DNA from 3 places in the Parageobacillus sp. G301 genome. Region 1 is predicted to be linked to each of the others. Evidence: riboswitches for the same ligand, from Rfam matches in the RefSeq annotation. Region 1 holds a riboswitch; each other region holds the start of a gene.
What was found. Region 1 has a riboswitch for cobalamin ahead of QSJ37_RS08200 (ribonucleoside-diphosphate reductase subunit alpha). Riboswitches for the same ligand answer to the same signal wherever they lie in the genome.
Positions count from the first base shown of each region.

Region 1 (7,417 bases):
ACCACCGCTTTTTCGTTTCCAAGCGTTCTTGTGTACGCATAAATCGTCGGATGCTTTTCTAAAATCAAATCGTACGTTCCATAAATAAACACTTCGTTCTCCTTGCGAAGCCGAATCATTTTTTTGTAAAACTGAAGGACGGAGTTCGGGTTGCGCAATTGCGCCTCGACGTTAATGGTCTTATAGTTTTCGTTCACTTTCATCCATGGCGTTCCCGTCGTAAACCCCGCGTTTGGCGCGTCGGACCATTGCATTGGGGTTCGCGAATTGTCGCGCCCTGTTTTCCAAATCACTTTCATTATTTCTTCATGGGAGCGGCCCTTTTCCCGTTCGATTTGATACATTCTTTTAATAGCCACATCATTGTAGTCTTCAATATTCGAAAATTGGACGTTCGTCATCCCAATTTCTTGTCCTTGATAAATAAACGGTGTTCCCTGCATCAAAAAGTACATCGCGCCGAGCGCCTTCGCACTTTCGGTAAGGTATTCCTCATCATTTCCCCACGTCGAAACAGAACGAGGCTGATCATGGTTTTCTAAAAACAGCGCGTTCCAGCCGCGGTTTTCCAACCCTTTTTGCCATTTTGTCAACGTGCGCTTTAATTGTCGCACATCCACTCCGCCGTTTGTTCCTTTTTGCCATAACCCTAAATGTTCAAACTGGAAAACCATATTGAAAATGCCGTTTTCTTCACCGACCCATTCTTCCGCATCCTCAACGGTAACGCCATTTGCTTCGCCAACTGTCATAATATCATAGTGCGCAAACGTTTGCATTTTGAGCTCTCTTAAATAATCCATAATCCCCTCTTGGTTCATATGGCCGGCAAAAGCCGGAACATAATCCAACCCTTTCGGATTCGGCAAATCCGGCAATCCCGGTTTTTTCTTAATATGAGAAATGGCATCCACTCGAAATCCATCAATTCCTTTATCCAACCACCAATTAATCATTTTATACAGAGCCTGGCGCACTTCTTCGTTTTCCCAATTTAAATCCGGCTGCTTCACGTCAAATATGTGCAAATAATATTGATCGGTTTTCGGGTCATACTCCCACGCCGATCCGCCAAAGATGCTTTCCCAGTTGTTCGGCTCTTTTCCATTTTTTCCGTCACGCCAAATGTACCAATCCCGCTTCGGATTATCCCGTGATGAACGCGATTCAATAAACCATGGATGTTCATCGCTTGTATGGTTAATGACTAAATCTAAAATCACTTTCATGCCGCGCCGGTGAATTTCCTCGAGCAATAAGTCAAAGTCTTCCATTGTCCCGAATTCTTCCATAATCGCGTGATAATCGCTAATATCATATCCGTTATCAGCATTCGGCGACTTGTAAATTGGACAGATCCATATGATATCGATTCCAAGGTCTTTTAAATAATCAAGCTTCTCGATAATTCCGCGAAGATCTCCAATTCCGTCTCCGTTCGAATCGATGAAGCTTCTTGGATAAATTTGATACGCAACTCCTTCTTTCCACCATGCTTTCTTCAAGCTTATCCTCCTCTTTTTATCCACTTTCACCATTACTCTGCACTACATCATCACAATATACAATCTTTTTAAAAAAAGAAGGCATCCTTCCCTTGTATATTGGAATGCTGCACTTCTTCCATATTTTTATTCCATTTTTCTACGATTCGCTTCGTAAATCGTTAAATTATGGTATACGACTTTTAATAATGGTGTTTCTACATTATATCGCTGAGCCAACGAAAGCAAATATCCTTGCAAATGATCCGCTTCAATGAATTGTCCTTTTTCCATATCCCGCTGCATCGACGATTTCATCGTCGCTTCTATTCCGTTTAATTGCGCCAGTTGTTTTTCTTCGATATCATCGGCAATTGGCGCTCCATGTGCCCGCATCACGGCCGCAATCTCTTTTAGCAATCCGAAAATAATTTCTTGCCCGTACTTTCCAGAACGAATTGGTCCAATCGGCGCTCGAAACAGCGTCGTCACTCCTGACATTGTCGCAATAAATAAATATTTATTCCACATATCTATTACAATGTGCTCGCTTAAACGAAACCGGGCGTTACAATTAGAAAATAATTGCTCGAGCGCACGAACCCGCTCCGTCCTCTCCCCGGACCATTCCCCAAATCGAACATCATGGGAAGCGCTTGTTTGCACGATTTCTCCATGCTCATTCAGCGTTGTTTCGATAAAACAAAGCCCTCCTAACACGTTTTCCTTTCCAAACTCATTCCAAAACATTTCCATATGCGCCATGCCGTTTAACAGCGGTAAAATCATCGTTTTTTCACCAACATACGGTTTCACATCGCGAATCGCTTCTGGCAAATGGTACGCTTTGTTGGAGAAAATAACAACATCAAATGGCTCTGCATTTTCTCCTGTTACAAGCAGTTTTGGATTTAACACCACATCTCCATGGACGCTACGAATGACAAGTCCATGTTCTTGCAGCTGCTTTTTTCTTCGCTCACGAACAAGAAACGTCACGTCCACCCCTTTTTCCAACAACCGGCCGCCGAAATAACCGCCAACCGCGCCTGCACCGACTACAAGTATACGCATATATTTATTCCCCCTTATAAAACAAAAAGAAAGTTATTTTTCTTATGACAAAACAGTGAATGAACAGGAAAACACAAACGAAAAAGCTTGTCCTCATTAACTTGAAATAAATACGAAAAAGGAAAAAAGGGGAATAGTTTCCCCTTTTTATGTCAGCAACAGCGCGATACTTTTCCGCCTTTGCCGTTATAGCGCGCTTCCTGCACTTCGCAGAAAAACTCTTTTCTTGATTTGATCGGCTCTCCTGGATGATGTGTTTTCATATGTTCTACATATTTCTCGTAGTTTGGAACACCAACCAGCAAATCAAGAAATTGCTTGCGGTAGGAAAGAATCGTATGAAGCCACTTACGCATAATGTTTAACCTCATTTCCTCCATCTCTTGGAATATAAGGTGCTTCTTTCAACGGTACATGTTTGTTTTTCAATACTTTTATCCACATATTTACTGCCGAAATCAACATGGCAATCACAACAAGCATGAAAATCGCGCAAAGCGTTGCATCAATGTAGTCGTTCATAATGATTTGCCGCATTTGTGCTTCATTGGTTGCAGGTGCTAAAATTTTGCCTTGATTTAATGCATCTTTAAAGGCATTAGCATGAGCTAGAAAACCGATTTTTGGATTGCTATGGAACAGCTTTTGGTATCCTGCCGTCATCGTTACCACTAAAAGCCATGTCGTTGGGATCAATGTCACCCAAACATATGCTTTTTTGCCCATTTTGAATAAAATCGTCGTTCCAAATAAAAGCGCAATTCCTGCCAACATTTGGTTCGCGATACCAAAAAGCGGCCACAATGTATTAATACCGCCAAGAGGATCGACTACCCCTTGATATAAGAAATACCCCCAAGCTAATACACATAATGTAGTCGCGATAATATTGGAAACTAGCGAATCTGTTTTTCCAAGCGGTTTGTAGAAAGTGCCCATAATATCTTGAATCATAAAGCGGCCTACACGTGTTCCAGCATCAATTGTTGTTAAAATAAAGAGCGCTTCGAACAAAATTGCGAAATGATACCAGAATGCCATTAATGTTTTTCCACCGATCACTTTAGAGAGAATGACAGCCATTCCGATCGCTAGTGTCGGCGCCCCGCCAGTACGCGATAAAATCGTCTGCTCGCCGACATCTTTTGCAAGTTCTGTTAGCATATCAGGCGTAATTGTAAATCCCCATGAAGACACGACTTTTGCTGCTTGCACAACATCCTGCCCGATGACAGCAGCCGGGCTGTTGATGGCAAAATACGCACCCGGAGTCAGCACACATGCTGCCACCATCGCCATGACAGCAACGAACGATTCCATTAACATGGCTCCATAGCCGATCGGGCGGGCATGGCTCTCCATCTCAATCATTTTTGGCGTTGTACCGGACGAAACAAGTGCATGGAATCCAGACACCGCACCACAGGCAATCGTAATAAATAAGAATGGGAATAAGTCACCAGCAAACACAGGACCAGTGCCGTCAACAAATTTCGTCAGCGCCGGCATTTGCAAGTCTGGAGCAACAACTAAAATTCCTAGCGCTAAACCAACAATCGTCCCGATTTTTAAGAACGTACTCAAATAGTCGCGCGGCGCAAGCAGCAGCCACACCGGCAAAGCAGATGCGACAAATCCGTAAGCAATCATTAAAATCGCGATCGTTTCACCTTTCAATGTAAAGACTTTCGCTAATGTCGGGTGCTCCGCCACATATTGTCCAGCGACAAGAGAAACAAGAAGCAGAATAAATCCCATTAATGAAGCTTCCGCCACACGCCCTGGACGAATAAAGCGCATGTAAACTCCCATCAAAATCGCAATTGGAATCGTTGCGGCAATCGTAAACATTCCCCAAGGGCTTCCTACAAGCGCTTTTACTACTACCAATGCTAAAACAGCTAATAAAATAATCATGATTCCTAAAATACCAAGCGATGCAATGAACCCTGTAACCGGGCCAATTTCTTCCTTCACCATTTCGCCAAGCGATTTACCATTGCGCCGCATAGACGCAAATAAAATAATAAAATCTTGGACAGCTCCGCCTAAAACAACGCCGATAATAATCCAAAGCGTGCCAGGCAAATATCCCATTTGCGCTGCTAAAATCGGTCCGACAAGCGGTCCGGCGCCAGCGATCGCCGCAAAATGATGGCCGAATAATACCCATTTGTTTGTCGGCACATAATCTTTTCCATCATTAAACACTTCCGCAGGCGTTTTGCGACTGTCATCAAGTTCAAATACTTTGCGAGCGATAAATTTACTATAAAAACGGTACGCTACTGCATACGTACAGACAGCAGCGACAATCAGCCAAATCGCATTTACCGTCTCGCCGCGGTTCAATGCAAGAACGGCAAACCCTGCCGCTCCAAGAGCGGAAATAAGCCCCCAAAGCAAGGCCGATTTTAATCCTTTCACGTCTTTTCCCCCTTTGTTGTTTTAATAATATTATATTAACTATTCTGAAAAATTTAAAGAATATTTTCTAAATATTATAAAGATAAATATTTTTATAGTCGTTTTATTACCATATCTTTTTTACTCTGAACATTCCTGCCTAATATTAATTTGTTGAATTTTGGATAACTGTTTTATTATTCCAAAAAGTATAAAGTAGTTTTATTTGTTAAAAATGTAATATTAAGAAGATAATCATGAGTTTTTTGCGCAATGATTATATCTTCTTTTTTCGATTGCAACAACAAACAACACAAAGCAAAGGGTTAGGAAACGTGAAGGCAATAGAACAGTTAATGTGGAGCATTGCATTGCCTGGATTGGGCCAACTTCTCAATAAAAAATACTTCAAAGGCACTTTGTTTATTTTGTTGGAATTTCTCATTAACGTACAATCGCGATTCAATGAAGCAATTCGATTAAGCTTTTTAGGGAACAACAAAGAAGCGATTGATGTCGTTGATTTCCAATGGTTAATGTTCTATCCATGTTTATACTTTTACGCCATGTGGGATGCGGTAAAAGATGCGGGAGGGGGACAGTCCCCCTACTCCTTTCTTCCCTATGTGTTCTCTGCCTATTTCGTCACGATCGCTCTTATGTATTCCGCACATATTAAAATTTTCGAAATCGTTTTCGGTCCTATTTGGCTTCCGACGCTTTTTGTCATTCCAGGGGTATGCATTGGATTGCTACTTCAATTTTTGTTGCTAAAATTTCGAACTTCCCGCAAATGAGGAATGCCTTCCCACTAGAAAAGCATTCCTCATTTTTTCATGCCCTTACAAAAAATAGTTGAATTTTCCATCGTTTTATTATATGCTTGTACCAACAGCAACAACACTATATATTGTGTTATAAACTAAGGAAACAACTAAATATAGTATAAAAACCGCAAGCAATGGTGTCCATCCGGACTTAATAGGGAATCTGGTGAGAATCCAGAACTGCCCCCGCAACTGTATGTGTGGACGAAATGGAACATCCACTGTATGCGAAAGCTCGTTTGGGCACGCATATGGGAAGGATCCAAAGTAGGAAGAAGCACGAGTCAGGAGACCTGCCTTGCTTGGTTGCGTTTCATGTTCTCCGGGGTGCGAGAAGATGAAACGATGGTGGAAAAGGGCTTCACCTACCCTTTTTATGCTGTCGTTTCATCCACTCGTTGACCCGAGTGGATTTTTTTATGGATGACAAGGAGGAGAAAATGATGGCGTTGCAAACAAGCAATACGATGATTACGAAAGAAAATGGACAAGCGGAACCATTTTCCCGTGAGAAACTCATTTCCTTTATCCGCCGCACGACGAGCGATTTTCCGCACTTACGGACAGACGACTATATCGAACGCATCATCCGCGTGATCGAACATAAAGAGGCTATTTCTGTCGAGCAGCTCTTTCATTACCTCATACTCGAGGGGCTTTCCTACATTAGCGAAACGGAACCGGAATGGACATTTGTCTGCGCCCGCATTTATTTAAAACAACTATATAAAGAAGCGGCAAAGCAGCGCGGATACGACGAAGCGAAACGCTACGGCAGCCTTTATGATTTAATTGCTGCACTTGTCGAAAAGGGAGTGTATCATCGTTCCCTTTTGGAAGATTATACAAAAGAAGAAATCACGAAACTCGCCAAACTTATCGATCCCAAAAAAGACAAGCTGTTTACCTATATCGGCTTGCGCACATTCGCCGATCGCTACCTTGCCCGCGACTATGAACGCAACTTATATGAGCTTCCGCAAGAGCGGTTTCTCATCATCGCGATGACGCTAATGGCCAAAGAGCCAAAGCAGCGCCGTTTTGCCCTCATCCAAGAAGCATACTGGGCTTTAAGCAACTTGTACATGACCGTTGCCACACCAACTTTGGCAAACGCCGGCAAAAGCTACGGACAACTGTCAAGCTGTTTTGTCGATACAGTCGATGACAGCCTGCAAGGCATTTACGACAGCAACACCGACATTGCTAACCTTTCGAAATCCGGCGGCGGAATCGGCGTCTATCTCGGCAAAATCAGAAGCCGCGGCAGCGATATCAAAGGCTTTAAAGGCGTTTCGTCCGGCGTTATTCCATGGATGAAGCAACTCAATAACACCTCCGTCAGTGTTGACCAATTAGGGCAGCGAAAAGGGGCGATTTCCGTTTATTTGGATGTTTGGCATAAAGACATTTTCGCTTTTTTGGACGCGAAATTAAATAATGGCGATGAACGAATGAGAACACATGATTTGTTTACGGGCGTCTGCATCCCAGATTTATTTATGGAGCAAGTAGAAAAACGCGGCGATTGGTACTTGTTTGACCCCCATGAAGTGCGCAAAGTGATGGGATTTAGTTTGGAAGACTTTTATGATGAGGAAAAAGGCAGCGGAAGCTTCCGCAGAA
Region 1 covers NZ_BSDB01000001.1:1,607,209-1,614,625, forward strand. Annotated here, with positions in the region: gene QSJ37_RS08175 (glycoside hydrolase family 13 protein) at 1-1,505, opposite strand, end outside; gene panE (2-dehydropantoate 2-reductase) at 1,632-2,558, opposite strand; gene QSJ37_RS08185 (YbdD/YjiX family protein) at 2,711-2,914, opposite strand; gene QSJ37_RS08190 (carbon starvation CstA family protein) at 2,907-4,985, opposite strand; gene QSJ37_RS08195 (hypothetical protein) at 5,300-5,761, shown strand; cobalamin riboswitch at 5,909-6,106, shown strand; gene QSJ37_RS08200 (ribonucleoside-diphosphate reductase subunit alpha) at 6,235-7,417, shown strand, end outside.

Region 2 (7,417 bases), 1.0 Mb from region 1:
GGGTGACAACGGACACAATCTCGCCAGGCGGAATTCCTTCAGCGACAAGTTGCCCAGGATGTGCGTTTCTTCCGACCGTTTTTCCTCCTAAAAATAAGTCGAATGCTCCTTTCCGATAGACGATTCCGATATCTTCCCGCACCGCTCCGTAACATGCCATGCCGCAGCCGTTTACACCAAGCTTCAATTCTTTCGGAAGCGCCATTCCGCCAAGCTGATCGTATAACTCTTCCGCGTATGGAATCGCGTCTTTTTTCTCCCCGTCGCAAAAATCACACGCTTTCACCGTCAGTACATCACCAACAGGGGCAACGGTCAGTCCCGCTTCTTTCAGTCTAGCGATGATACGGTCTGGATCAGAAGCAGGCACTTCCAGCTTCAAATAATGATCCGGGGTATACATCATCGTTCCGTCTTCGCCGACGATGTCAGCTAGTACCATCATTTGTTTTGGCGTAAAATTTTTGTTCGCTACTCCTGGGCTAACTGCGATTTCGAAAATCGCCGGCGCAAACGTCGTGGTGTCTTGGTGGCCAATCGCCAATGTTTGCAACGCTTCTTCTGCCATTTCTCTTACCGGTTCTCGTTTCGTTTGATCAAGCGCCCACGGTTCCGCTTCTTTGCGAAGCCGTTCATGTGGTTTCAGCGGCTGTTCGGAGGCGCTTAATGTATATTTTCGTTGGTATCCACGTGGTGTGATCATCAGCCCGTCGTATACAAACGTCGAAGAATTGCCGATAATGACAGTCGTTAACATTCCGATATCATAATCGAGCATATGCGCTAAATCCGTCAATACGATATGTTGCCGCGCGCGATAAGCGCTTTTCACTAATCCGACCGGAGTATTTGGCGAGCGATAACGCAAAAGAATACGCTGCGCTTCGACAATTTGACGCGTGCGTCGTCCGCTTTTTGGATTATATAGAGCGATGACAAAATCGGCAGCGGCCGCCGCTTCAATGCGCTTTTCAATAAGCGCCCACGGCGTTAGGTGATCGCTTAAGCTAATGGTGCACGCATCATGCATAATCGGCGCACCTAAAAGAGCGGCACACGAGTTAATGGCAGAAATGCCTGGGATGACTTCCACCTCGATATCGCTTTCTCGCGTCCAGCCTTTTTCAATGAGCACCTCATACACAAGCCCTGCCATTCCGTACACGCCCGCGTCCCCGCTTGAAATGACGGCGACCGTTTTTCCGCGTTCCGCCCATTTCACCGCCTCTTGAGCGCGGCTTACTTCTTCCGTCATTCCAGTACTAATCACTTGTTTATTGCCAATTAAATCCGCAACTAGGTCAATGTATGTTTTATAACCGATAATAATATCGCTTTCTTCAATCGCTTCCCGCGCTCGCTTTGTCATATGTTCTTCGCTACCTGGACCAAATCCGACAATCAGCAATTTCCCTTTCATTGTCTCACCTCAATTTCCATCTTCCTTGTCCATGTTAACTGGGCTCATTTGTCGAAAAAACTTGAACACTATATCACTTTTTCACTAATATAGAGGCTTGTATGCTCATTCATTCTCATCCATTGTTTCATTTCTTCCACATTCCGCGGGATGCGTGTCTCGTGTGGAAACAACGTTTTCCATACAGAAGCAAGCAGCGGAACACCAAGACGCCATTTTTGCAATTGATGCTGTCTAGCAAATACGTCTTGCGGCGATCCTTGCATGACAATTTGTCCGTCATGCATGACAAATACGATATCCGCCCACTCTAAGACAAAATCAAAATCATGAGTAGCGATCAAAACCGTCGTGCCAGCTCGATGAATATCGTTGATCTTCTCGACAAACCTCTCGATTTGCAGGCGGTCTAAATACGCTGTCGGCTCATCGAGAACTAATAATTTCGGGTTCATCACCATTACGGCGGCAAGCGTCAGCCATTTTTTTTGGCCAAGACTTAAATGATGAACGGGCTTGTCCAACCATGGACGCAATCCAAACTCGTCCAGCGCTTTTTCAATGAGCTCGTCCATCTCATGTTTTTTCATTCCTAAATGGTGCAGGCCAAACGCCAGCTCATCACGTACCAACGGCGCCACAAGCTGGTGTTCCGGATTTTGAAAAACGATGCCGACCTCTTTCCGCCATTTTTGCAATGTTGGACGCCGATAATCCATCTTCTCTCCATTCCAATAGATGTCGCCAGAGTCGGGCCGCAACAGCCCGTTCGCATGTAAAAATAACGTTGTCTTGCCGCATCCATTATGACCGATAAGCGCGCATTTTTTTCCACTGGGAACATGAAGGCTTAATCCTTTTAACACGCATGGTCCGTTCGGATACGTATAATATACTTCGTCCATTTTCAACATCGCCTGCTACCCTCCTATCATCCAAGCCATAGAAGCAAACTTATGCCGATGGCTGCTTCCCACAGATAACGTTTATTTTTTTCGTTATATGTTTCCACATGAACATAGACAATTTCATTGGAAACTCCGCGTGCCCATAAAGCAAGGCGCAACGCTTCATAGGAATGCCATATTTTCTGAAAAAGCTGGAACACCAACATCCCGCCATGCCGCCAATGGCTTCCTCCATTTCTTGCTTTCATTGCTACGTATAGATCTTCTGCTGCTTTCTCGAAAACAAATACAAACCGATACGTAAAAAATAACAACTCAATGATGATGGATGGTACTTTCATTCGCTTGAGCACATACAACATCTCTGGAAACGGGGTAGTCACTAGCAGGAAAAATAAACAAGACCACGCTGCGACCGAACGAGATAGTAAAGACATCACAGTGGAAATTTGCGAACGATCAATAGAAACATGAAAAGAACTGTCAATGGAAACAAGCAAAGCTGGAAAACTGACCATCAGAAACAATGCCACGACTCCGAGTGTTTTGGCGTACACTTTCCACGAAACACGAGCATACCCGATAATCCATGCGGCAAGCCAAATCGTCATCATTACTTGCATTTTCCAACTACCTATCATGGCCATCATTAATAATATGAACGCAAATATCACTTTTTGTTCAGGACGTATTGTCCGCAGGCGGTTATTGTAAGCAATGGTGTCAAACTGCCGGATCATTTTGTTTCCTCTCTTCGGTTCGCCCGGCCTTTATAGACGCCGATAATGTAGCCAATAATTCCAGCGCCGATTGCCGCCTGCACAGAAAACAGCAACGTTTCCACCTCTCCGCCCGGCGGCTCAAATATGGTTTCCATCCAAGGTTGATAATGAGGAGCGATCTTTTGAATCATTTTTTCCGCCTGGCCATCCGCGCCGCCAAAATCAGAGTGACGAATGAACAATAACGGCGCTACTACCAGTAAAACAGCAATAGCAAGAAGAAAAAGACTTCTCTTCATATTACACTCCCCTCTCTAACTGATTTAGTTCGCGGCTGCTGTAAGTGGTTAAGAAATTCCAAACGACGACCGTAAGCAGCCCTTCTGTAATCGCCAGTGGTATTTGCGTGACAGCAAAAATGCCGGCAAATTTGGCAAACGAAGCGAAAACCCCGCCTGACGCGTCCGGAAACGCCAACGCTAATTGCAATGAAGTGACAACATATGTGGCCAAATCAGAGAAAAATGCGGCAAAAAATATCGTCCAACGCCGCGGTATATTCCACTTTTTCCCGAAACGATAAATGCCATACGCCACAATCGGGCCAATGACCGCCATGGACATGGCATTCGCTCCTAATGTCGTCAATCCGCCATGTGCCAGCAATAACGCTTGAAACAGCAATACGATGCTTCCCATCACCACCATCGTCCATGGACCAAACAGCACCGCGCCGAGCCCCACCCCCGTTGGATGTGAGCTGCTTCCAGTAACGGATGGAATTTTTAAGGCGGACAGCACAAACGCAAATGCCCCCGACAGCGCAATGAGCAGCTTTAGTTCCGGACGCTCACGAGTAATACGAATAAGTGAACGCATACCGATGATCAAAAACGGCAAAAACACAAGCCACCAAAAAATCGCCCATCCAACTGGCAAAAATCCTTCCATAATATGCATCGCAAATGCCGATGAATTTTCAGAGAAAGTAAAATAGACAACTAGGCCAAAAAGGAAAAGGGCGGATTTCCATTTTCTCATGCTTTCGTTCCTCCCGTTGCTTTACATAATTTCGAGATTCCTAGAGGGGCGTTTGATTGTTTTGACATCATCAATCCTTGTTTCTCTTCATAACGGTACGTTATCATTTCTTCCAACCATTCCCCATCTCGCAAATGCCTTCGCACAAGCTCCCTTCCTTTTTCCGGCGTCACACCGTTGTACCATACGCCTTCAGGGTAAACGATGACTACACACGCGTCTTGGCAACGACCATTGCAGCGAGTCCGCGTCGTATGTACAATGCCATCTAACTCCAGCATCGCGATTTCTTCGCGGATGGCAAGCGTTACTTCTTCTCCCCCTTTACGAATGCAGCTGCCTCCATTGCAAATCAGCACATGATGTTTCATTCCGATTAAGTTCCATGTTGTCATGTTAAATCTCTCCTTTTTTGCAAAATAAAAAGCACCTCTATACGCAGAGGTGCAGAAAAATGCATACAAATATAGCAAAAAAAGTATACCATTCTCCCGCACGTCTACCTATAATCCCGTAGGTATCCGTCCGAACAAATAAGGCAGGTCTCCTGACTTAGGATCATCGCTTTATTGCGCCTTCCCGAAGTTTCCTTCAGTGACATTATGCAACAAAGCTCCCCATCACAGTGGCGGGTACCGTGACGGATTTTCACCGTACTTCCCTTTTAAGCCTATTCTCTAATGAGAAAGGCACCTTATTTGTTTGGCATATAATGTCGATTTTTCAAAGAACATTTCTGTTATTCATAGTAGTACAAATTTTCAAATATCGTCAACCACTTTTTTTCAATAAGCCCGTTTTCGCCAATACAATCCCGTCTTGATCAGCGTACACATAGGCGCCTGGCTCCCAACGAACGCCGCCAAATTCGAGCGCAACGTCCCGTTTTCCCTTTCCTTCTTTTTTGCTTTTCACCGGGCAAGTGCCAATCGCCATCACCCCAAGCGGCATATTGGCGATTTCTGCGGAATCGCGAATGCATCCGTGAATAATCACCCCGGCAAGCCCGCGCTCACAAGCGATCTGGGCAAGACGGTCTCCGAGCAGCGCGCAATTTCGCGAACCTTTTCCGTCTACGACCAATACGGTGCCCGCTGGAACAGTTTCGAGCGCCTCACGAACGAGCACATTATCTTCAAATACATCGACCGTCGCGATTGGTCCGGAAAATTCCGCTTTGCCGCCGTAAGATTGCATCGGCAGCTGGCATACTTGCAATTCGCTTAAAAATTCATCGCATAAATCAGCTGTTTTCATCACAATCTCCTCCTTGCTATGTCTTATATTTGACATCCTTTGTCAAAAATCCTTCTTTTTCAACAAAAAAAAACAGACAAGCGACATTGCTTGTCTGTTAGAGACTGGGCTAGCTGGATTCGAACCAGCGCATCACGGAGTCAAAGTCCGTTGCCTTACCGCTTGGCTATAGCCCAATATTATCATGTTCTTGCCAAACTGTTTATGAGATGATTTGTACATTTGTAGTATATCCAGAAGTTTTTGTCTCTATGTATAAAAACATCTAAGTTTCATCCGCTTTTCATTTTTTACTCATTTCAGTATGGGCAAAATCCTTTTTTCAAATAATATATTTATCTTGATGTAGTTGGCAGATCATTAAAAACGTTTGGCCGTTACAAAATAGGACCACACTTTTCCTTAATAAACAACCGTGCTTTGTTCGTGGACATTATCCTGGCATTTTTCTCAATAAAGTACAATCAAAACGCTTGATAGCGTATGTTTTTTAATCATAATTTTTTTATTTTTACAGTTTTTTAAACTTAATTCCATATTCACTTTACCCTTATTTTTTACAATAACCATGTCGAAAGAAACCCATTTTAGAACGGGAGAGTGAAGAATCAGTGAAAAAATCAACAAAAATCGGTTTGTCTCTTTCTATGTCGTTAGGATTGCTGGCCACCTATTTTTCGACAGAAGCCAGTGCTGCTGAACAGAACCGCCATCCATCCACATTGCAGCCTATCGTCGAGAACGTCGAAGTCATCGCCCACCGCGGCGCTTCCGGCTATGCACCTGAACATACATTGGTTGCGTATGAAAAAGCCATTCAGATGAAAGCGGATTATGTAGAGTTAGATTTGCATATGACGAAAGATGGGGAATTGGTTGCGATTCATGATTCCACATTAACAAGAACAACGAACGTGGAAGAAGTGTATCCCAACCGTGCCCCTTGGAAGGTAAAAGACTTTACGCTTGCCGAAATCAAACGGCTGGATGCTGGATCTTGGTTTAATCAGACACATCCTGAATACGCCAAAAAACAGTATGCACAAGAGAAAATTCCAACCCTTCAAGAAGTCATTGACTTCATTAAAAAGAAAGATCGCAAAGTAGCTCTGTACATAGAAACGAAGGACCCGGATGTATATCCAGGAATGGAAGAAAAACTGGTCGATATATTAAAAAAGAACGGATATTTAAAAAAAGGAAAAGTAATTTTCCAATCATTCAGCGAAGCAAGCTTAAGAAAACTGCAGGAAATCGTTCCAGAGGACATTCCGCTTATCCAGCTTTTTAGCCCCAAAATGATTCAACGCAAAAATCTTGACGATGTCTTTAACCGAACGGCCGAATACGCAGAAGGAGTTGGGCCGGATTACTCTCTCGTTACCCCAACATTGATGCAGGAAGCCCACGAACGCAACATGATCGTCCATCCGTATACGGTGGATACACAAGACAAAATGATCGAACAATTATCTCTGGGCGTTGACGGCATGTTTACAGACTATCCCGATAAATTAGTAGAATTAAACAAAAAACCTTATATTTCCCATGGAATAGCAAGCGGGGAAGTAACGGATACTTCCGCCGTATTATGGGCACGGACAAACAAACCTGCAACCGTACAATTTGAAATTTCCGAAAATGCGTCCATTCAACACAAAATAATAAAAAAGGCCAAAGCGGTTTCGAAACACGATTTCACCGTACAGGTAAATGTAACAGGATTGAAACCGGACACCACCTATTACTATCGCGCACAGGCTCTTCCAGGCTCTTATCAAGTAACAGGAAGTTTCAAAACAGCCCCAACGTCCAATGACATAAAGCCCCTCACAATCGTCTGGGGTGGTGACACAGGAGGCCAGGGGAAAATTCCTCCATTTCGTTCTTTTGCGGCAATGGCAGAATTGAAACCAGATTTCTTCTTATTCAGTGGAGATACGATTTACGCGGATAATGCGACTCCGGCGGTTCCAGCCCCGCCGTCAAAAAACATCGAAGACTTCTGGGCAAAATATAAGGAAAACCGCACAGATCCCAACTTGCGAAAGCTGCTTCAATCAACAAGT
Region 2 covers NZ_BSDB01000001.1:607,996-615,412, forward strand. Annotated here, with positions in the region: gene cobJ (precorrin-3B C(17)-methyltransferase) at 1-1,420, opposite strand, end outside; gene QSJ37_RS03260 (energy-coupling factor ABC transporter ATP-binding protein) at 1,489-2,334, opposite strand; gene cbiQ (cobalt ECF transporter T component CbiQ) at 2,352-3,068, opposite strand; gene QSJ37_RS03270 (energy-coupling factor ABC transporter substrate-binding protein) at 3,065-3,349, opposite strand; gene QSJ37_RS03275 (energy-coupling factor ABC transporter permease) at 3,351-4,091, opposite strand; gene QSJ37_RS03280 ((2Fe-2S) ferredoxin domain-containing protein) at 4,088-4,486, opposite strand; cobalamin riboswitch at 4,612-4,803, opposite strand; gene rraA (ribonuclease E activity regulator RraA) at 4,863-5,348, opposite strand; tRNA gene QSJ37_RS03290 (tRNA-Gln) at 5,453-5,524, opposite strand; gene QSJ37_RS03295 (glycerophosphodiester phosphodiesterase family protein) at 5,960-7,417, shown strand, end outside.
Region 2: another riboswitch for cobalamin. It lies ahead of QSJ37_RS03280 ((2Fe-2S) ferredoxin domain-containing protein); the one in region 1 lies ahead of QSJ37_RS08200 (ribonucleoside-diphosphate reductase subunit alpha).

Region 3 (7,417 bases), on a different contig from region 1:
CGATATCCCGCTTTCGCAAACATATATTCCAAATGGAGCGAGCGATGATGTGAAAGCGGAATGTCAGCGCTATGAACAGCTAATTGAAAATTTGGGAGGAATTGATTTACAGCTGTTAGGAATTGGAAGAAACGGACATATTGGTTTTAATGAGCCGGGGACATCGTTTTCGACACCGACGCATGTAGTCGAACTGGCGCCGTCAACCCGGCAAGCGAATGCTCGCTTTTTTCCATCTTTAGATGATGTACCGCGCCAAGCGATTACAATGGGAATCGCAACGATTATGAAAAGCCGTCATATATTGCTATTAGCGTCGGGAACGGCGAAAGCGCCAATTATGGCAAAGCTGTTCGAAGAAACCGTGACTACAGATGTGCCGGCATCGGTGCTTCATACTCATCCGAACGTCACGGTGATTGCTGATCAAGATGCATTGTCGCTTGTACCAGATGAAAAACGAAGGGTGTATGCAAAATGATTAGCAAAAACTCACCGCTTCCTATCTACTATCAATTAGAGCAAGGAATTAAAGAAATGATCGAAAAAGGGCAGCTCAAGCCGGGAGAAATGATTCCGTCCGAGCGGGAACTGGCGGAAACATACGATATTAGCCGAATGACTGTTCGGCAGGCGATCAATAACTTAGTGAATGATGGATATTTAGTAAGAAAACGCGGCAAAGGAACATTTGTTGCCGCGACAAAAATCGAACAGCCGTTGAAAGGGCTTACAAGTTTTTCAGAAGATATGCGCGCGCGCGGCATGGAACCTGGAACAAACGTGCTCGATTTCAACATTGTTCCTGCCAGCACGTCATTAGCACAGCTTTTGGACGTCCGCGAAGGAGCGGATCTTTACGAAATCCGCCGCGTCCGTCTTGCCGACGGGCTGCCGATGGCACTCGAAACATTATATATTCCATGTATGCTTGTTCCTCATTTAACCTACGAAATTGTAATCGGTTCCGTTTATGATTTTATTGAAAAAGAATTAGGGTTGGCCATTCAATCGGGCGTGCAGGTAATTGAAGCTTCCGTCGCCCGCAAGATGGAGGCGGAGCTGTTGCAAATAAAGGAAGGTGCGCCTGTATTGCTCATGCAGCGCAGAAGTTATTTAAATAACGGACGGCCTCTAGAAGTCGTCAAATCGGTTTATCGCGCCGACCGTTACAAATTGACGATTGAGATGGAACGCTGGAGCAAAACGGCTCGGTTTTGATTTTGCCTGCCTAACCAAAAATCCGAAAAGCCATACGTATATTCCCATGGCAAGATCGCCGCTGCGATAAAATGAACGACATTTTTACGCCATGAATGAAACTTGTTGTTCTTTTGTTACGTATATTTTTAATAAAAAAGGAGGAAAATCATATGTTTTCCCGGTCTCCAACTTGTTCCGTCTGCGGGAAGCCGATTGAAAAAAATGAACCTATCTACGTGCGCATGAGGTATCCGGTGTACAGAGGAATGGTAGAAATTAAGGCTTTCCTTCAGCAAGAAGGGACCATTATTTGCGATGGGTGTTTCTCGCAAAAAACAAATAATCATGAAAAATGAGAGGAGCTATACTATGTTTGGAAAAGTCGCCGCCGATGTGCTTGGATTAAGCGATATCGGCTCGGTTATTAAACCGGAAAACTATGATAAAGTCGATGCCGATGATTACGTGATGCATGAAGACGGGGAAAAGATTTATTTCTTAATTAAATCGAAGTCGGATGAGTATTGCTTTACCAATAAAGCGCTTATTCATTTGGATGGCACGAGCGCGACAAGCAAAAAACGCGTATTGCGCCGCTATGATTATTACAAACATACGATTTCCGACGTGTCGCTCGAAACGGCAGGCACGGTCGATTTAGACGTGGAGATTAAGTTTAAAATCGGCGCCCATGCCTATTCGATTGACGTCCATAAAAAGCATTTAGAAGAACTAAAAGATTTATATAAATCGCTGCTCGCCATCTCTGAGCTTTGCCATGAAAACAAAACGAAGCTCGAGTACGCGCATAAAAGTTTGGAATTGACGGCAAACGTATTCGGGCGAGTGAAAAGTGACACAAATAATTTCGTTGCCGATTTCAAAGCGGTGAATGAACTCGCGTTTCAATGGCTCGTTGACGCGAAAACAAAATATACGGTGAAAGACTTCGGCTTTGTGTTTGAACGGTATATTAATAATTAATTGTAGTAACCCCCGGATCGCTAAAAGTTCGGGGGTTTGAATGTCTTGAAAACAATGAAACTTTGAATTTTTTATTGCCAAACGATCTTTCTTCCTTTAATATTATAACTGTCAATTGTTCGACAATTTTATACAATAGCGGCAAGGTGCCGAATGGAGCGATTCGCTCTTAATGGCTTAATAGGGAATCTGGTGAAAGTCCAGAACTGTCCCCGCAACTGTAAATGCTGACGAAATGAAATCGCCACTGTACGGTGGAATGGCAAGCGCCGTTTGCCGTATGGGAAGGTTCAGAGTAGGATGAAGCATGAGTCAGTAGACCTGCCTTGTTCGCTTATGGTTTCCTATCTTCGGGGGGTGAGATGAGGAAACGGCAACGGTGGCTGCCTTCGTGTATACATATTGCCGTTTCTCGCTCATTCCGAGTTAGGAATGAGTTTTTTTATTTTACATAAAGAAGGGGGAACAAAAAATGAAAAAATGGAAACAGTATGTCATGTTGCTCGTATTCATCCTTACATTCGGCTTCTTGTTTGGATGTAATGGAGAGAACGCAAGTAAAGAGCCTGCAAAAAAAGAAGAACCGAAAACGGAACAAGCGGCGTTTCCGGTAACGGTAAAAGATGGATTAGGCGAGGATGTAACGATACAGTCTGAGCCAAAAAAAATCGTTTCCTTAATTCCAAGCAACACAGAGATTGCCTATGCGTTGGGATTAGGAGACAAAATCGTTGGCGTCAGCGATTTTGATAACTATCCGGAAGATGTAAAAAATAAGGAAAAAATAGGCGGCTTGGAGTTTAATGTAGAAAAAGTTATTTCGTTGAAGCCAGATTTAGTACTTGCCCATGCGTCTAGCGCACATAACTCGAAAGATGGGCTTCAGCAATTAAGAGATGCGGGTATTGCTGTATTGGTTGTCCATGACGCGAAAACGTTTGATGATGTATATCATTCAATCGAATTAATTGGCAAAGCGACAGGAACTGCGGACAAAGCACAAGAAATCATCCAAAATATGAAAACAAAATTAGAAGCTATAAAAGAAAAAGCAAAGCAAATTAAAGAAAAAGATCAAGCAAAAGTATGGGTCGAAATATCACCAGCTCCAGAAATTTATACTGCTGGAAAAGGAACGTTTATTGATGAGATGCTCCAGGCGATCTCCGCGAAAAATGTCGCCGGTGATTTAGAAGGGTGGCCGATGGTTACGGAAGAAAAAGCGGTCGCGTACAAGCCGGATGTCATTATTACAACATACGGCGGAGCGAAGCAAGTGTTGGACCGTCCTGCTTGGAAAGATGTCCCGGCGGTGAAAAACAAACGGGTGTATGATGTAAATACAGACTTAGTAAGCCGTCCAGGTCCACGTTTGATCGAAGGAGTAGAGGAACTTGCAAAAACAATTTACCCGGATATTTTTAAGTAATATATGGATGTATGCAGTTGCAATAACGGTCGTTATTACTTCGCTCTTGCTGGGGATATCGATAGGTTCTCTATCGATTCCCTTTTCTACTATTATCAAGATTATTTTTTCGATCTCGTTTGGGTTGCCGTTGCCCGGCGATGTTCCCGATGATCTCGTGCAAATCGTGATGGCGATCCGCCTTCCACGCGTTGTGCTCGCGTTTCTTGTCGGGGCGTCGCTGGCGGTCGCGGGAGCGGCGTTTCAAGGGCTGTTAAAAAATGCGCTTGCCGATCCGTATACGCTCGGCGTGTCGTCAGGTGCTTCCGTCGGCGCTGTTTTTGTCATTTTCTTCGGTATTCAATTGCCGCTATTTGGTACATTTACGCTTCCTATTGTCAGCATTATATTTGGCCTTGTGACGCTCGTGCTTGTTCTTTTATTTACACGAGCGGTGGAGCGAAAAATGTCCGTAGAGACCATCATCCTAGTTGGAATTATGTTCGGGGCGTTTTTCAGCGCGCTTATTTCATTAATGATTGCGCTAACCGGAGAAGAATTGCGGCAAATTATTGCATGGCTGATGGGGAGCGTAGCGATGCGCGGCTGGAAATATACGATGATGATGCTTCCGTTTTTTCTCATCGGAGTGATCATGCTGCTTTTTAATGCGCGCGAACTGAATGCTTTTGCGTTTGGGGAGTCGGCCGCTATGCATATCGGGGTCGATGTGTTGAAGCGAAAAGTGATGATTTTAACCGGTGCTTCGCTGCTAACCGGCGCGGCGGTGTCTGTTTCCGGAACGATCGGTTTTGTCGGATTGGTCGTTCCACATATGGTTCGCCTCGTCTGTGGTCCGAACCATCGCCTTCTGTTGCCGCTTTCCCTATTGTATGGCGGTGCCTTTCTCGTTCTTACTGATTTATTGGCACGTACGATTATTTCGCCGAGAGAATTGCCAATCGGCGTAATTACCTCATTGATTGGCGCACCTTTATTTGCACTACTATTTTTTCGAAGAATGCGAAGAAAGACGTGATGAATGTGCTTGAAGTAAACCATGTTTCTTATCACTATCATCGTAAACAAGTGCTTCATGATGTAACGTTTACCGTAACAAAGGGAGAAGTATTTGGGATTTTAGGGCCAAATGGGAGCGGGAAAACGACCTTATTGAAACTGTTAAGCAAGGAGTTGTTATTACAAAACGGAAGTATAACAGTAAACGGCCGGCCGCTTCGTTCTTTTTCGCAAAAAGAATGGGCTCGTTTTGCCGCGGTGCTTCCGCAAACGGTTGATGCGGCATTCGGATATACGGTAAAAGAAACAGTGGAACTTGGAAGATATGCCCATCAAAGCGGTCTATTTCCGACATGGACGGAAGAAGATGAACAAGCGGTGAAAACAGCAATCGAAGAAGTTGGGCTAATGGAAAAAGCAGAAGAAGGGATTGACCGTTTGAGTGGGGGAGAACGTCAGCGTGTTTATTTAGCAAGAGCGCTTGCGCAGCAGCCTCAGCTTTTATTGCTAGACGAACCGACCAATCATATGGACATTACCCAGCAAATGAAGCTATTGGACCAGCTTGTCCGCTCGGCGAAGGAAAAAGCGTTAACGGTTATTGCGATTTTTCATGATATTAACATCGCTAGTTTATATTGTGACAGGCTTTTAATGTTAAAAAACGGGGAGGTAGTCGCGCTAGGGACGCCGGAAGAGCTGATGGAACCTGAGCTTTTCCGTTCTGTATTTCACGCGTCCGTAAGCAGGCAAGCACATCCGACCGTCTCTAAACCGCTTATGGCGTTTTTACGGGAATGGAAATTTCCGATATTACAACATAACGAACTGCGCGAACGATTCGCGTGGAAAATGTTGGAGGACTGCGTCGTTGTAACCGCAACCGAGCCGCTTAAGGTGTTATCTTCCGCGCTTGTCGGATCAGGCTTTCAATGGGCGACTCATTTTGTCAATCGTCAAGTTTCAAAAGATTATGATTGCGAAGATGCGGAAACGGAAATGAAACATTATTTACGGCGCCGCGGCTTTCCCGTCCAAAAAACGATTGGAATGATGACCGCTGTTTCTGTCGAAGATGCCGTCTGCATGTATGAGAAACATGATGCGTTTTCTGTATGGGCCGTCGTTACCGCTGGAGTAGGAAATGCCGTTGATGCCGCACAAGCATGGAAACGAGAGGAATTAAGCCAAAAAGTCGGTACGATTAACATTATGGTATTTATCGACGGAACATTGACGGATGCTGCCTACGTGCAGGCTTTAATGACGGCGACGGAAGCAAAAACAAAAGCATTATACGATGAAAAAATTGTTGATCCTGAAACAAGCACCTATGCAACAGGAACATCGACGGATTGCATCGCGATTGCCGCGACACAAACGGGAGCAACGTTTCCTTATGCTGGAACGATCACACCGATTGGAAAAGCGATCGGGCGAACCGTTTATGAAGCGACAAAGGAAGCCCTTCGCCGTTATAAACAGCGGAGGGAATCATTGTGAGTCATCTTTTGGCGATTGCTCTGGCGCTTGTGCTGGATTGGTTGCTTGGCGATCCTCGTTGGCTTCCGCACCCCGTGCGTGGAATCGGATCATTCATTTCCTTTTTCGATAAACGGCTTAATCAAGGGCGATATCGGCGGATGAAAGGGATTATTACCGTCGCGGCCGTAGCAGGAATGGTTTACTGCTTGGCGTCTCTTGTTGTATATATCAGTTATTCTCTTTCATGGATATTTGGCGTTATGATGGAAGCGGTCCTTATTTTTACGACGATTGCGACAAAAAGTTTACAAGAAGCTGCCTGGAATGTGCTTATTCCTTTAGAACAAGGAAAAATCGAAAAGGCCCGCCGCGAATTAAGCATGATTGTCGGCCGGGATACAGATAATCTTGACGAACCGGAAATTGTGCGCGCTTGTGTAGAAACGGTGGCGGAAAATACGAGCGATGGAATTACCGCGCCGTTGTTTTACGCTGTCATCGGCGGGGCTCCATTGGCGCTTTTTTATCGGGCCGTAAATACGTGTGATTCGATGCTCGGCTATAAAAATGAGGCGTATCGCGAATTCGGTTGGGCGTCAGCGCGTTTGGATGATGTGGTCAATTATGTGCCTGCTCGTCTTACGGCGATGGTGATGATATTTATCCATAGCGGAAAGCGACTTCGTCATTGCTTGCGGGTGCTTTTTCGCGACGCTCCCAAGCATCCAAGCCCAAACAGCGGATGGCCGGAGGCGGCGATGGCGGCGCTTTTAGGCGTGCAGCTTGGCGGAACGAACACATATAACGGAATCGTTTCGCACCGGCCGACGATCGGCGATCCGCTCGTTCCGCTAAAAAAAGAACATATTCGCCATGCAGTGCGGATTATGCTCGTTACGGTTTTATCGTTTGCGATATTGCTGTTCATAGGAGGGATATTGATTGAATTTGCCAGCACATGGAGCAAATCCCCGCCAATTATATGAGCATCTTGGGATTCCAATTCCAGAAACTTACGTTGATTTTAGTGTCAACACAAATCCATATGTATTGCCGCTGTCGCTTTGGCCGAAACAAGCTGATTTTTGCAGTTGGACGATGGAATATCCAGACCCGGATGCTTCTTTATTAGTTGATTTACTTGCGCGTATCGAAGGAATCGCACCGGAGCAAGTGCTGATTTCCAACGGCGCTTCGGAATGCATTCATTTGCTAGGACAATTATTTTCACGGAAACGAATTGGAATTGCGGAACCGACGTTTTCTGAATATCGCCGCGCTTGTGAGGCTCACCATTGTAAGATCGTTTCGATTGTC
Region 3 covers NZ_BSDB01000002.1:1,260,747-1,268,163, forward strand. Annotated here, with positions in the region: gene nagB (glucosamine-6-phosphate deaminase) at 1-481, shown strand, start outside; gene QSJ37_RS15245 (GntR family transcriptional regulator) at 478-1,221, shown strand; gene QSJ37_RS15250 (hypothetical protein) at 1,374-1,559, shown strand; gene QSJ37_RS15255 (PH domain-containing protein) at 1,573-2,187, shown strand; cobalamin riboswitch at 2,316-2,530, shown strand; gene QSJ37_RS15260 (ABC transporter substrate-binding protein) at 2,660-3,616, shown strand; gene QSJ37_RS15265 (FecCD family ABC transporter permease) at 3,582-4,634, shown strand; gene QSJ37_RS15270 (adenosylcobinamide amidohydrolase) at 4,634-6,118, shown strand; gene cbiB (adenosylcobinamide-phosphate synthase CbiB) at 6,115-7,086, shown strand; gene cobD (threonine-phosphate decarboxylase CobD) at 7,043-7,417, shown strand, end outside.
Region 3: another riboswitch for cobalamin. It lies ahead of QSJ37_RS15260 (ABC transporter substrate-binding protein); the one in region 1 lies ahead of QSJ37_RS08200 (ribonucleoside-diphosphate reductase subunit alpha).